Dehalococcoides mccartyi CG5: one gene and its partner. The protein of the gene in region 2 binds, or shares a complex with, the protein of the main gene of each other region. Links are inferred from orthologs where the notes say so. Each region holds a gene or a part of one and is shown on either strand. Other genes may lie near its edges.

Region 1 (3,280 bases), 760 kb from region 2 along the record:
AAGCACATCAGGAAAATTGGGGTTGGGTTCGGCGTTTATTTCGTTCAAACGATTGCAGCCGCCCTCAAGCAGGTGCTTGAAATAGCCTATGCCGGCGCCGTACATAGAGTCTATGGCTATGTTGAAACCGGCTTCCCGCAGTTTTTCAATATCTACCAGTTTGCTTATTTGCTCAAAATAGGCGGGTGCAAGGTCTATACATTCAATAAGTCCGCGGGAAACAGCTGTGTCAAAATCCAGACGGGATACCGAAGGGTTATCTCCCAGTTTGGCTATTTCTGTTTCAATGGCAGTTATCATGTAGGTAGGGGCACTTGCTCCGTCCGCTGATTTTACTTTAAATCCGTTCCAGATGGCGGGGTTGTGGCTGGCGGTAATTATTACGGCACCTGCGGCTTTCAGGTTTACCACCCCATGGCTGATTACCGGTGTAGGGGTGGGGCATGAACCAAAATAGGTTTTTATGCCGCTGGCCGCCATTACTTCGGCAACCAAACGGGCAAAATCCGCTGAGGCAAAGCGGGTATCGTAGCCGATTACCAGAGAAAGGTTATCGGGGCTGGTATTTTTCAGGTAAGCGGCAGTAGCTTGGGCACAGACAGAGACATTTTCAAAGGTGAAGTCTTTGGCAATAATGCCGCGCCAGCCATCAGTACCGAACTTAATTTGGCTTGTTATTTTGGCTGTCCCCCTTGAAGAATTTGCTTAACATAAAGATAATAGCCCCCAGAATAAGCACTACCGGCAGGAAGAGCACAATAATGACGAAAGTAAGTCCTGCCAGCCCCATTACGGTAGCCAGCATTATCACAGCCAGTTCAACCACAATTGCCCCAAAGAAGGCCAGCAATAAAGTTTTAATCACAAGCACACCTTCCTGTCGGTAGTAATATTTTTATTTGGATACGCTTAGAGATTCTATGGTTGCCTTTATGGCATCTACCTTATCCAGCCGTTCCCACGGCAGGTCCAGTTCCGGGCGTCCCAGATGCCCGTAAGCAGCAGTTTGGCGGTAGATAGGGCGGCGAAGCCCTAGGTTACGGATAATGGCTTCCGGCCGCAGGTCAAAGTGCTTCTGGATAATGGATAAGATATCCTCATGGTTCATGCGGGCGGTGTTAAAGGTTTCAATGGAAACTGACAAAGGGTGGGCAACACCGATAACATAGGCCACCTGAATTTCCAGCCGATCTGCCAGTCCGGCAGCTACCAGATTTTTGGCAATGTATCTGGCCATATAGCAGGCGGAACGGTCTACCTTGGTGGGGTCTTTTCCGGAGAAAGCACCGCCGCCATGGCGGGCAAAACCGCCGTAGGTATCTACCAGAATTTTGCGTCCGGTAAAACCGGTATCTGAAACCGGACCGCCCACTACGAAGCGGCCGGTGGCATTTACATAATACTCGGTTTTTTCGTCTAGCAAATTGGTAGGGATAATAGGTTTAATAACCTCACGGATAATATCAGCCTGAATTTTTTCGGTAGTTATATCCGGATCATGCTGGGCACCTATAACTACGCTACTTATCCTTTTAGCTTTGCCGTTATGATATTCCACCGTTACTTGGCTTTTGCCGTCAGGCCGCAGATAGGGCAGAGTGCCATTTTTGCGTACTTCTGCCAAACGCTTGCTCAGGCGGTGGGCCAGAGAAATGGGCAGGGGCATATATTCCGGGGTTTCGGTGCAGGCATAACCAAACATCATGCCCTGGTCACCGGCACCGGTCAGGTCAAGTTCGTCTACCTGTCCGCTCTTGGCCTCCTGAGATTTGTTTACCCCCAAAGCTATGTCAGGAGACTGGCGGTTTATAGAAGTAAGTACGCCGCAGGTGCGGTCATCAAATCCGTATTCGGGCTTGATGTAGCCGATATCTTTTATCACCCCTCTGACCAGTTCAGGTATTTCCACATAGCAGCTGGTGGTGATTTCGCCCATGACTACTACCAGACCATTGGTTACGGCAGTTTCACAGGCAACATGGGCAGTGGGATCTTTGGCTATGATAGCGTCCAGAACTGCGTCTGAAATCTGGTCGCAAATCTTGTCCGGATGTCCTTCAGTAACTGATTCCGAAGTGAAAAGATATTTTGAAGAATTCCCAAAGGTCTGAGACATCATTTCTCCTTAAGTTCCTTCCTGCCAGCTAGACAGATATTTTATTTGTTCTGCGCTAAGGGTATCTATACTGATGTTTAAAGAGGCGAGCTTGGTTGCCGCTACTGCCCGGTCAATTTCTTCAGGTACGGCGTAAACTTTCTTTTCCAGCTTGGTATGGTTTTTTACCAGATATTCCAGTGAAAGAGCCTGATTGGCAAAGCTCATATCCATTACGGCGGCCGGGTGACCTTCTGCAGCAGCCAGATTTATCAGACGGCCTTCACCCAGCAGGTAAATCCTTCGCCCGTCCTTCATTTTATATTCCTCAACCGAGGGACGGATAGTATCCTTGCCGCAGGAAAGTGATTCCAGAGCGGGGATATTTATTTCGCTGTTGAAGTGGCCGCTGTTAGCCAAGGTTGCACCGTCTTTCATCACCTTGAAGTGATCTTTGTCTATAACGTGCTTGTCTCCGGTAACGGTTATAAAAATATCACCCAGTTTGGCAGCCTCTGCCATGGGCATTACGCTGAACCCGTCCATAACAGCTTCCAGAGCCTTCACCGGGTCAACTTCAGTAACTATTATATGAGCACCCATGCCTTTGGCCCGCATGGCAACTCCATGTCCGCACCAGCCGTAACCCACCACTACCACAGTTTTGGATGCCCAAAGAAAGTTGGTAGCCCGGGTAATACCGTCCAGTGTACTTTGGCCGGTGCCGTAGCGGTTGTCAAACATGTACTTGGTCTTGGCGTCATTTACCGCAATAATCGGGTATCGGAGTTTGCCGCTGTCAGCCAGTGCCCGCAGGCGGATAACTCCTGTAGTAGTTTCTTCCGTACCGCCAAGTATACCGTTTAAAAGTTCAGTTCTCTGGCTGTGCAAGGTAGCCACCAGGTCTGCCCCGTCATCTACGGTCAGCTGGGGTTTGGCATCCAGGGCGGCGGCAATATGACGGTAGTAGCTTTCGTTATTTTCGCCGTGGATGGCAAAGGTATTTATGCCGTGTTCTACCAGAGCGGCCGCGGTCTCGTCCTGAGTGGAGAGAGGGTTGGATGCACACAAGGTCAGGTCTGCACCGCCTGCTTTCAGTACCAACCCCAGGTTTGCGGTTTCAGTAGTGATATGCAGGCAGGCCGCTATGCGTATGCCCTTGAAAGGTTTTTCTTTTTCAAAGCG
Region 2 (3,288 bases):
ATTGATGAAATACTCTGGCCGAATCACCCTTTGGGCAGGGATATAGCCGGCAGCCGCCAGAGTGTGGCAGGTCTGGACAGGCAGAGACTACTTAGTTTCATGCATTGCCATTATAACCCGGCCAATGTAGTGGTGGCAGTAGCCGGAGATATAAAGCACTCACCCGCGGTTTCGGCTATCAGTCAGGCCTTCAGCGGTTTGGGCGGTCAGAATATAGTTCAGACTTTTGAACCTTATCATTCCGGCAACCCCTGTCCGGTAGGGGTAGACAAAAGGGATGCAGAGCAGATTAACCTGATGCTGGCAATGCCGGGTATGAACCGGCTGGATAACCGCCGTTATGCTTTCAGTATACTAAATACCATACTGGGTGACGGCATGAGTAGCCGTCTCTTTGCCCATGTCAGGGATAATCTGGGTTTGGCTTATTCTGTCCAGTCCGGTACGGAGTTCCTGCATGATACAGGGGCTTTTTCCATATTTGCCGCTGTAGACCCCGCAAATCTGACGGCCTGCATAGAGGCTATACTTTCGGAGATGGAAGCCGCCAAGACAACTATAACCGCAGAAGAGTTGACAAAGGCTAAGGAAATGTCCAAGGGGCGGATTCAGCTGGCTATGGAAGACAGCCGCTATATGGCCAAATGGATAGGCTCTCAGGAATTGTTATGCCGAAGGGTAAACACCCATGAAGATGTTATCCGCCTGATAGACGGGGTGACCCTGACAAGCGTAATGGAACTGGCAGGGGAGTATTTCAGGAAACCTGAGATGCGGCTGGCTCTGGTGGGGCAGATTGATAAAGAAAAGGTGAGCTGTTTACTGAAAGACTAGACAACGTATCTATTTATAAATATAGTTTTGAGTAAAGAAAAGGGCGAGACCGAAGTCTCGCCCTTTTCTGTTTAACCCGTTTGGGTCTTAGTACATACCTGCGGCTTCAGGGCCGGGGGCGGCAGGGGCTTTTTCCTGGATGTCAGCTACCAGTGAGTCGGTGATGAGAACCATGTTGGCAATAGAAGCGGCGTTCTCAAGGGCGGAGCGGACAACCATGGTGGGGTCAATGATACCCATTTCAGCCATATCGCCGAAGACATCATTCTCAGCGTTGTAACCATGGCCGACGGGTGAGTTCTTGACCTTGTCAACAATGACGTTGCCGTCTTTGCCGGCGTTGGTGGCAATCCAGCGGACGGGTTCAATAAGAGCCTTGCGGACGATATTGACACCGGTGGCTTCGTCGCCTTCCAGTTTCAGGGCATCAAGGCAGGGCAGGGCATTCAAGAGGCCGGTGCCGCCGCCGGGCAGGATGCCTTCTTCAATGGCGGCACGGGTGGCAGCCAGAGCATCTTCAACGCGGGCTTTGCGTTCTTTCATTTCGGTTTCGGTAGCAGCGCCTACGGCGATAACGGCTACGCCGCCGACCAGAGCAGCCTGGCGTTCCTGCAGTTTTTCGCGGTCAAAGGCAGATTCGGTTTCTTCAATCTGGGCCTTAATCTGCTTGATGCGATCCTTGATAGCTTCGGCAGAGCCTTCGCCGTCAATGATGGTGGTCTTGTCTTTATTGGAAACAATCCTGCGGGCATGACCAAGGTCAGCTTCGGTTACGGAATCCAGCTTGCGGCCGGCTTCCTTGCTGATTACATGACCACCGGTCAGGATAGCCATATCTTCCAGCATGGCCTTCTGGCGGTCGCCATAGCCGGGGGCTTTGACAGCCAAGATGTTTAAGTTGCCGCGCAGCTTGTTGACTACCAGAGTAGCCAGAGCTTCAGCTTCAACGTTTTCAGCTACGATGACCAGATTCTTTGAAATCTGCAGGATTTTTTCCAGAGCGGGCAGAAGCTCGGCAACGGTTTCAATCTTGCGGTCAGTCATAAGAATGGTGGCATCTTCCATGACGGATTCCATGCGGCCGGGGTCAGTTACGAAGTAGGCACTGATATAACCGCGGTCAAACTGCATACCTTCTACATAGCTGGTTTCATAACGCAGGCCACGGGATTCTTCAATAGTGATAACGCCGTCTTTGCCGACTTTGTCCATAACGTCAGCAATCAGGTTACCGATTTCAGGGTCTTTACCGGTAATGGTAGCAACCTGAACAATCTGCTGTTTGCCCTTGACGGGGGTGGAATTCTTGCGGAGCTGGGCCTTTAGGGCGGCAACAGCCTTTTCAATACCGCGTTTCAGGTTGATGGGTTCGGCACCGGCGGCAATATTCTTGAAGGCTTCGTTGATAATGGCCTGAGCCAGTACGATAGAGGTGGTGGTACCGTCACCGGCGGCATCGCTGGTGCGGGTAGCGGCCTCTTTGACCAGCTGGGCGCCCATATTCTCGAAAGCATCGGGCAGTTCAATATCACGGGCAATGGTTACACCGTCATCTATAACAGTGGGTGCGCCCCATTTCCGCTCAAGGGCTACGGGATGACCTTTAGGGCCAAGGGTTACTCTTACTGTATTTGCCAGAGTGTCAACACCCTTTTTAAGGGAGACCCTGACTTTTTCGCCAAATATAATCTGCTTAGCCATTATACCTCCTAATATTCGTTAAAAAATTTAGCCTACGATTTTAGCCATGATCTGGCTCTCGGGCATGATGATATATTCCACGCCGCCAGATTTAAGTTCAACACCACCGAATTTGGGGAAAAGAACCTTCTCTCCAACTTTGATGCTCATGGTTTCGCGCTTGCCATCTTTATCCAGACGGCCGGGGCCCACGGCTACAATCAAGCCTTCCTGGGATTTTTCCTGAGCGGCGTCAGGTATGATGATACCGCCTTTGCTCATATCCTGTTTTTCCTGGGGCTGGATGAGTACCATGTTGTGCAGGGGTTCGAATCTAATTGCCATTATTCCTCCTTTTAATATTTAACTATATTTATGCGGCAATTTTTTAGCAGTCTCAGTACGAGACTGCTAACAGCAATATAATACAGTACTGAAAGGTTACCTGCAACTGTATACAGAGATAATTACAGGTATTTAGGGTAAAATAAGAAGAAATATAGCTGCAAAAATAAATATAGCTATATCAACCAAGGGTATAAACTCTCTATATGGTCTTGGGATAGTCAGATAGCAGGGTTTAACAGAGACTGAAAAGTACCTCCCGGCTTAAAAATATACGATAGTATATTAAAGTACTAAGCATAAATGCGCAGTCAATTTACGTAATAAGTACGATAGTAAGATCTTTGATACTGGTCTACAATGGTTACAGTTAATGAAGATCTGGATGGTCTTTGAAAACTGTACAGGCCGCCTCAAATACTGTACAGG

What was found.
Region 1: the proteins of groL (region 2) and metK are in contact, whole or in part, in a cryo-EM structure (PDB 8P4O), measured with the Escherichia coli proteins. The link is inferred for Dehalococcoides mccartyi CG5 from one-to-one orthologs.

Annotation. Positions count from the first base shown.
Region 1 is NZ_CP006951.1:363,764-367,043, forward strand. The notes cover bases 7-2,957. They hold metK (methionine adenosyltransferase), read right to left. Parts: upstream 2,117-2,957; coding sequence 896-2,116; downstream 7-895. Other genes in these bases: X794_RS01895 (phosphoglucomutase/phosphomannomutase family protein), read right to left, coding at 7-666; X794_RS01900 (hypothetical protein), read right to left, coding at 662-865; ahcY (adenosylhomocysteinase), read right to left, coding at 2,126-2,957. Outside these bases: more of X794_RS01895, read right to left, coding at 1-6; more of ahcY, read right to left, coding at 2,958-3,280. UniProt on the Escherichia coli protein: Catalyzes the formation of S-adenosylmethionine (AdoMet) from methionine and ATP.
Region 2 is NZ_CP006951.1:1,122,510-1,125,797, reverse strand. What follows is about bases 229-3,187. They hold groL (chaperonin GroEL), read right to left. Parts: upstream 2,536-3,187; coding sequence 922-2,535; downstream 229-921. Other genes in these bases: X794_RS05940 (co-chaperone GroES), read right to left, coding at 2,563-2,859; X794_RS05950 (M16 family metallopeptidase), read left to right, coding at 229-834. Also shown: more of X794_RS05950, read left to right, coding at 1-228.